DNA from 3 places in the Cobetia sp. Dlab-2-AX genome. Region 2 is predicted to be linked to each of the others. Evidence: predicted binding sites of a transcription regulator. Region 2 holds the regulator's gene; each other region holds the start of a gene.
What was found. Region 2 encodes FNR, which switches genes on or off when oxygen is low (the NO sensors DNR and NnrR bind a similar motif). Its sites were predicted from a motif close to TTGATNTANATCAA; they were not measured.
Positions count from the first base shown of each region.

Region 1: a site for FNR is predicted at 1,264-1,277, ahead of NH396_RS05295 (OmpW family outer membrane protein). Genes of this name have one in related genera too.
Region 3: a site for FNR is predicted at 709-722, ahead of NH396_RS16880 (plastocyanin/azurin family copper-binding protein). Genes of this name have one in related genera too.

Region 1 covers NZ_JAMXRV010000002.1:516,966-519,228, reverse strand. The annotation lists gene NH396_RS05300 (DMT family transporter) at 1-260, shown strand, start outside; gene NH396_RS05295 (OmpW family outer membrane protein) at 392-1,150, opposite strand; gene NH396_RS05290 (OmpW family outer membrane protein) at 1,494-2,087, opposite strand.
Region 2 covers NZ_JAMXRV010000004.1:86,885-89,147, forward strand. The annotation lists gene NH396_RS08270 (fatty acid cis/trans isomerase) at 1-581, shown strand, start outside; gene fnr (fumarate/nitrate reduction transcriptional regulator Fnr) at 795-1,544, opposite strand; gene NH396_RS08280 (hypothetical protein) at 1,914-2,183, opposite strand; gene NH396_RS08285 (cbb3-type cytochrome c oxidase subunit II) at 2,206-2,263, opposite strand, start outside.
Region 3 covers NZ_JAMXRV010000016.1:18,332-20,594, reverse strand. The annotation lists gene NH396_RS16895 (DUF411 domain-containing protein) at 1-137, opposite strand, end outside; gene NH396_RS16890 (hypothetical protein) at 134-286, opposite strand; gene NH396_RS16885 (hypothetical protein) at 360-653, opposite strand; gene NH396_RS16880 (plastocyanin/azurin family copper-binding protein) at 862-1,362, shown strand; gene NH396_RS16875 (response regulator transcription factor) at 1,371-2,036, shown strand; gene NH396_RS16870 (sensor histidine kinase) at 2,017-2,263, shown strand, end outside.

The sequences.
Region 1 (2,263 bases), on a different contig from region 2:
CCTTCTTCCTGGTGCCGCCGTGTGCCGCGCTGATGGCATGGTGGCTGTTCGACGAGCAGTGGACCGCGCTGATGGTCACGGGCGCGGCACTGGTGGTGCTGGGGCTGGTGCTGGACCGCCCGCGTCCGGGCATGGCGAGCAAGGCGCCGGCGGAGGACGCCACGCCGTCAGCGCCTTCAGCCTCGATGCCCCCAGGCTCAACAGCTTCAGCAACTTCTGAAGCTTCGGCAACGAACAGCGGGCAAGCCGCGTCGCGCTGATGCGTGCCGAGCGCACTACTCACCACGCACAGCGTATAGATAAAAAAGGACAACGCCCCGCCGGCCCGAGATGGGCTGGCGGGGCGTTGTCGTCTCTGGCCAGTCAGAAGTGCTAGCCAGGAAGTGGCTGATCAGAAGCGATAGCTGATCCCGGCCATGGTCACGATGGGGTCGATCTCGACCTTGTCGTTGACGCTGCCTGCCACGGTGACATCGGAATCGATATCCAGATACCAGGCAGCGACGTTGGCCGCCCAGTGCTCGTTAATCACCAGATCGACGCCGATCTGTGCGGCCGCGCCCCAGCTGTCATCCATCTCGAGCTTGGTGCCATCGTCGAGGGTTTCATCGGAGAAGTGGGTGTAATTGACCCCCGCGCCGATGTACGGCTGGATGCGCGATTCACGTCCGCCAAGCGGATAGTACTGCAGTGTCAGAGTCGGCGGCAGGTGATCGACGGAGCCGGCCTTCTGGCCATTGAGCGAGATGTCGTGGTCGAAATCCTGCGCCGCCAGCAGTTCGATACCGAAGGTATCGGTGAAGCGATAGCCGAGAGTGAAGGCAAAGGCGCTGTCATCATCGACATCCACGCCGGCACCGATGGCATCGATGCGGCCGTTGTCACTCTTCGGCGAGACCTTGGCGACACCCGCACGCGTCCAGAACTGACCGGCGCCGTAGTTCAGAGAGCTGAGAGAGTTGTGAGAGCTGTGAGAGCCGTGGGAGCTGGCATTCAGCGAGTCGGCGGCCATGGTCGGTGCGGCGCCGAGAGTCGCGAGGCTGGTGAGGCCTGCCAGTGCCAGAAGCTGCCACGGGCGTGCTGCAGAGCGTGGGCTACGCGAAGTCAAGCGCGCGGGGAGGGAGGCTGAGCGAGTGGCGACGTCGGACATGATGGCTCCTGAAGGGTGGCGGGAAGCAATGCCTTCATTCTAGGTAGCCGAGTTTCGAGAAATTTGATCTGGGGCAAGAGTTTACGGGCGTTCTTGCCCGGTCAGGGGCGTGGTTGATCCAGGTCAATTTATGCGCCGCGCCGGCGAAGATCGGCCATGTAGCCGTTGGCTTTCCACAACGAAAACGCCGCAGACCCAAAGGTCTGCGGCGTTTGTGTGTGATGCCCATCTGGCGCCTGGACGGCTCGGCGTTGCCGAGCTCCATCGCTGACGTTTTCATGACGTGGCATCACATGGCTTGCCAGGTACTCGCTGGAGGCATGTTCACGCCTCGCGCAAGGACTTAGAAGCGGTAGGTGACACCGGCACCGACAGTGACCGGGTCCAGCTCGGTGTCGTTCACGTCCTGACCGGCGATCTTGGTATCGGCCTTGACGTCGGCGTAACGAGCAAAGCCGTTGACGGCCCAGGCTTCGGTGATCTTGAGGTCCACACCCAGCTCGGCAGCGGCGCCGTAGCTGTCATCGATGTCCATGCTCTGGCCACCGGCAGACTCACCGGAGAAGTGGGTGTAGTTCAGGCCGACACCAGCGTACGGCTGGACGCGGGCTTCAGTACCGCCCAGCGGGTAATACTGCAGCATCAGGTTGATCGGCATCTGATCGAAACCACCGGCGCTGTTTTCCCAGTCGGTGCTGAATTCTTCAGTGGACTGCAGGGCGATGGCCAGATTGTCGTGGAACATGTAGCCCACGGAACCGGCGAAGCCAGATTCGTCCTTGGCGATCAGACCGTTGCCGTTGTTGCTCTTGCCGTCGACCTTGGCAACGCCACCGCGCAGGAAGATATCACCCTTGCCATAGGCCATGGCGGATTGTGCGCCCATTGCCATGGTGCCGGCGATAACAGTAGCGGTCAGGATCTTGATAGCTTTCATGTGTAGTTCTCCTTGAAGCTTGGCTTCGTAAGCTGCCTGTCGGCAGTGCCTCGCTACCCTACGGCGTGGGCCGTGTGCTCTGCGTGGCTGCGTCGATCAGGGGACGCAGCAAACTATAAAAAACAGTGTTCTGTTTGGCAAGCATTTTTTAGAACGTTGTTTGAGAACTTTTTAGG
Region 2 (2,263 bases):
TTGTCTGGACACCGCAGGAGCTCTCGTCGCCGGAGCAGGCCCGCCTTGGCCTGATGCGGCGCATGCAGGAGCGCCTCGCGCCGGAACTCGGTCATGAGCGCAGTCTGAACAATGTCGTGGATGAGCACGTGCGACATGAGTTGCAGGCCCTCGCTGCGGTGCAGGGAGTCTCGGCCAGCCTGATGCCGGAGGTGACGATCGTCGCGCTGGAGGATGGCACTGATGACTCGCCGCGCCTTTACAGCGTGCTGCGCAATTCCGCCCACGCCAACATCACCAGCCTCTTCGATGAGGAGGAAAATCGCCGTCCTGAGGAAGACACTCTCGATGTCTTGCGGGGCGTGGCGGGCGATTACCCGAATGCCTTCTGGCGATTGACGCCTGACACTCTGACGGGGCTGGCAGAGCGGGTGGCGGCACTCGAGAGCGAAGAGGACTACCGCGCCCTGCAGGCCGATATCGGGGTGCGCCGGACTGACCCGCGCTTCTGGGAGTTCTCCGACAGCGTGCTGCGCACCAACTATGCTGATCGCCCTGTCGAAGCGGGTCTGCTGGACTATAACCGCCTCGAGAACCGCTGATTGCCAGCGGGGCTTGAGCGGCCGAAGCACGCTCTGTCGTCAGGACTGTCTGGGTTGTCGGACTGTTTCGATGACTGACGACTGGCCTGACGGAAAGCAGAAGCCCGCCACGCAAATTGCGTGGCGGGCTTCTGACTTGTGTGGTGCCGACATGGCGTCCTGCGGTAGATCAGCGCAGTGTCGCACCGCGTGATGTGCTGTCAGCAGGCGTCATCAGCGACCGCCCTGACACTCGCCCTCGGCCAGCTCGATCAGGCCATCCAGATGCAGGATATGCACCTCGCGGGCACGAATGTCGACCAGCCCCTGGGTCTGGAAGCGGGTCAGGATGCGGCTGATGGTTTCGACGGCCAGTCCCAGATAGTTGCCGATATCGGCGCGCGCCATCGAGAGGCGGAAGCTGTATGGCGAATAGCCTCGGCGACGGAAGCGCTGTGACAGGTTGACCAGGAAGCTCGCCAGCCGCTCATCGGCTGTCTTGCGCGACAGCAGCATCATCATGCGGCGATCTTCGTGCAATTCCTTGCTCAGGCTCTTGAACAGCTGGGTTCTCAGCTCAGGCATCTGCTCCGAGAGCGCATTGAGTCGGTCGAAGGGAATCTCGCAGACGGTGGTGGTCTCCAGAGCCACCGCGGTGCCGGGATAGCAATTGCTGTCGATGGCATCGAGTCCGGCCAGCTCGCTGGGCAGGTAGAAGCCGGTCAGCTGCTCCATACCGCTGTTTTCATTGGTGACCTGCTTGAGACTTCCGGAGCGCACCGTGAAGACGCAATCGAAGGCATCGCCCTGGGTGAAGAGGACTTCCCCTTTTCTGAGTGGCGCGCGACGGCGGATGATGGCGTCAAACTGGTCGATATCTTCCATGTTCAGTGCCAGTGGCAGGCACAGTGAACTCAGCGAACAGGTCTGGCAGCGGGCTTCATGGGCGCGCAAGCGGTGTGATGCCTGTGCATTGGCCGTCATGGTGACTCTCCTGAGGAATGTCACCGCTACCCCTGGGGCAGGGCAGCGGGAGGGGTCTTTCGGGCGCAACGAATGGTGGGGCGGGGCCTTGTCGCCCGCCGCTGCCCTGCTGAGCCGCAGTGTATCGAGCGGCCAGGGTCTGAGCGCTCATCGGCCGAGGCAGCGCAATTCCGTGACGCCATAATATTAGATTTTATTAATTCATTATCCTGCCCAACCCATGGGCGTTGCAAGGTGTGTGAACTTTAGGCCTGGTTGGCCCCGTGTGACCATACCGCGACGACCTGCCTCAGCTGAAGGTGTGAGTCAGTATGCAGTGGCCAGCGCTCAGTCATCAGTCGCTGGTCATCAGTCGCTGGCCATCTGGGCTCAGCCAGCTGCGCCGAGCAGCAGGATCAGCGCGGCAGCCAGCGTCGCCAGTGCCAGAATGCCCCAGGCACGTGGCGCTGGTGTGTCAGGCTGACGTACGCCGTTGATGCGATGTTCCTGCATGGGGCCATCGCCTTCGCGCTCGTTGCTGTCAGCGCGCGAAAGACTGCCCAGTGCCAGCATGGCGAACAACACCAGGCTGCCCAGCGTGAGGGCCAGCACCCAGAGATTCCAGAACAGGGGGAGGCCAGTTGTCTCCAGCAGATTCATGTCGTGTCTCCTGAGGGGGCTGTCATGGGCCACGGCTGGCGGTGTCCCTCGCAGGGGCGGCCTGCTGCAGGTAGGCGAGC
Region 3 (2,263 bases), on a different contig from region 2:
TGGCGGGCATACTCATCGCAGCAGCCACACTGGGGGTTCTTGTAGAGCGTCGCCGCATTGGGCAAGGCCGCCTGGGCGGTGCCGGCACCGATCAGCAGTGCAGAGGAGGCAAGCAGAGTGGGGACAAGGCGTTTCATGAGCGATCCTCCCGGGAACGACGAGACGTGAAGAGATACTTGACGAGAGTAGCGATGCCGAGGCCGAGCAGAAGCATGACACTCAGAGGCATCAGCCAGCCCATCCAGCCCATTGAACCCATCAGGGCAAAGCAATCGTTGGCGTACATGATGTGACTCCTGACGAAAGTTAGGGAGCACCGATAACGAGCCAATATGTCGTTACCGGGAAGTCGAGCGACGTCAGGATCTGGGAGGTTCTCGGGGTGGTGCAGCGATGAACTCAACCACGGCCGGGTCGGCAAGAGCGTCTGGAGGGACGCGGGGGACAGTCGGCGTGGCGGTCAATGCCGCACAGGCGCCGCAATCGGCGTTGGCGTGATCGAGCATCTCGACCTGGGAGGTACCGCAGTCGACGGCGCAGTCATCCATAGACGCATGACCGGGCAGGCTGGCGACCAGCAGCAGAGCCGCGAGCAGCAGCGCCAACAGGCGTACTCCTCGGAGGTGCAGCAGGCAGCGAACATTGCAGGTCATTCGGTCATCCTCATGGTCGAGTCCCCATTCTGCCTCGGTGGCCGTGTCGTCCAACATGATCCAGGACAAGGGATTCGGCATGGTCTTTATCAGAGCCTTGGATGCTACAACCTACGTGTAACACAAGAGTCAAGGGGTTTCGAGTTCAGTCTCATTTCAGGTTGCTGCAGTATAACCAAGGCTCCACTGATACGATCAAAGAGGTTACATGATGCGTAAGTCTCTGCTGGCCATCACCCTTGGCCTGGCCGCCACTTCCGCCCTTGCTGCCGGTGAACATGGTGGCTCCCATTCCTCCACGCCTGATGCCGAGATCGACCGCACCATCCAGGTCGAGGCCGGTGACATGTGGTTTGATCCCGAGACACTCGGCATCACCGCTGGAGAGACTGTGCGCTTCAAGGTAGTCAACACCGGCAACCTGAAGCACGAATTCGTGATCGGCGATGCCGCAGCCCAGGAAGCGCACCGCGAGATGATGCAGGCTATGGGAGACAGTGGTCATGGTGACGGCCACGACGGCCATGGCGGCCATGACATGGCGGAAGGTGCCCATGGCGGCGCTATGCCGGCGGTGACCATCGCCCCCGGCGACACCGCAGAGCTGGTGTGGACCGCCCCCGCTGACGTGGAGTCGCTCGTCTATGCCTGTAATATCCCTGGGCACTACGAATCCGGCATGGCCGGGGAGATCCAGCTAGGCAAGTGAGCCGACGCATGAAGCTCTTGCTACTCGAAGATGACGACTTGCTGGCCGAGAGCCTCGCCGAATCCCTCAAGGACAACGGTTACCGGGTCGATTTGGCCGCGTCCCTGAGAGACGCCGAGGCGCTCTCGACCACCGAGACGTACGCGCTGGCGATCATGGACCTGGGCCTTCCCGATGGCTCGGGTCTCGACCTGCTCAGGCGGTGGCGCCAGTCGGGCCGGGACCTGCCGGTGCTGATCCTGACGGCTCGGGACACCTGGGAAGACAAGGTCGTCGGGCTCGAAGGCGGCGCGGATGACTACTTGACCAAACCCTTCCACGAAGCCGAGCTTGTCGCCCGGGTCAAGGCGCTGTTACGCCGCCAGTCGGGGCGACTCTCCCATCAGTTGACGCTGGGTGGCGTTGCCCTGGACGAGGCCAACCAGTGCGTCCGAGTGGCCGATGGTACCTGGCACCCCCTGACAGGCACCGAGTTCGTGCTGCTGCGCTACTTCATGCACCATCCGGGACGGGTGCTCTCCAAGGAGCACCTGCTCAACCAGCTCTACGCCCTGGAGCAGGACGCCGCGGCCCCCAACCTCATCGAGGTCTATATCGCGCGGCTACGCCGCTACCTGGGCAAATCAAGCATCCAGACCCGTCGCGGCCAGGGCTATGTCTTCGTTGCGGATTGACCGACGCAGCCTGCGTCTCCGCTTGCTGGCCTGGCTGTCGGGTATCGCCCTGCTGGTCACCGGGCTGACCTGGCTGCTGCACGGGATCCTGCTCAACGACCTGGCGCGGGACTTCCTGGGGGAACGGCTCGAACGCGAGGCCGATCACGCCATCGAGCAGCTGCGCCGCGATCATCTGGCCACCGCGCGGGTCCTGGACTCCGCCAGTCGCGGCTTCGCGATTTTCC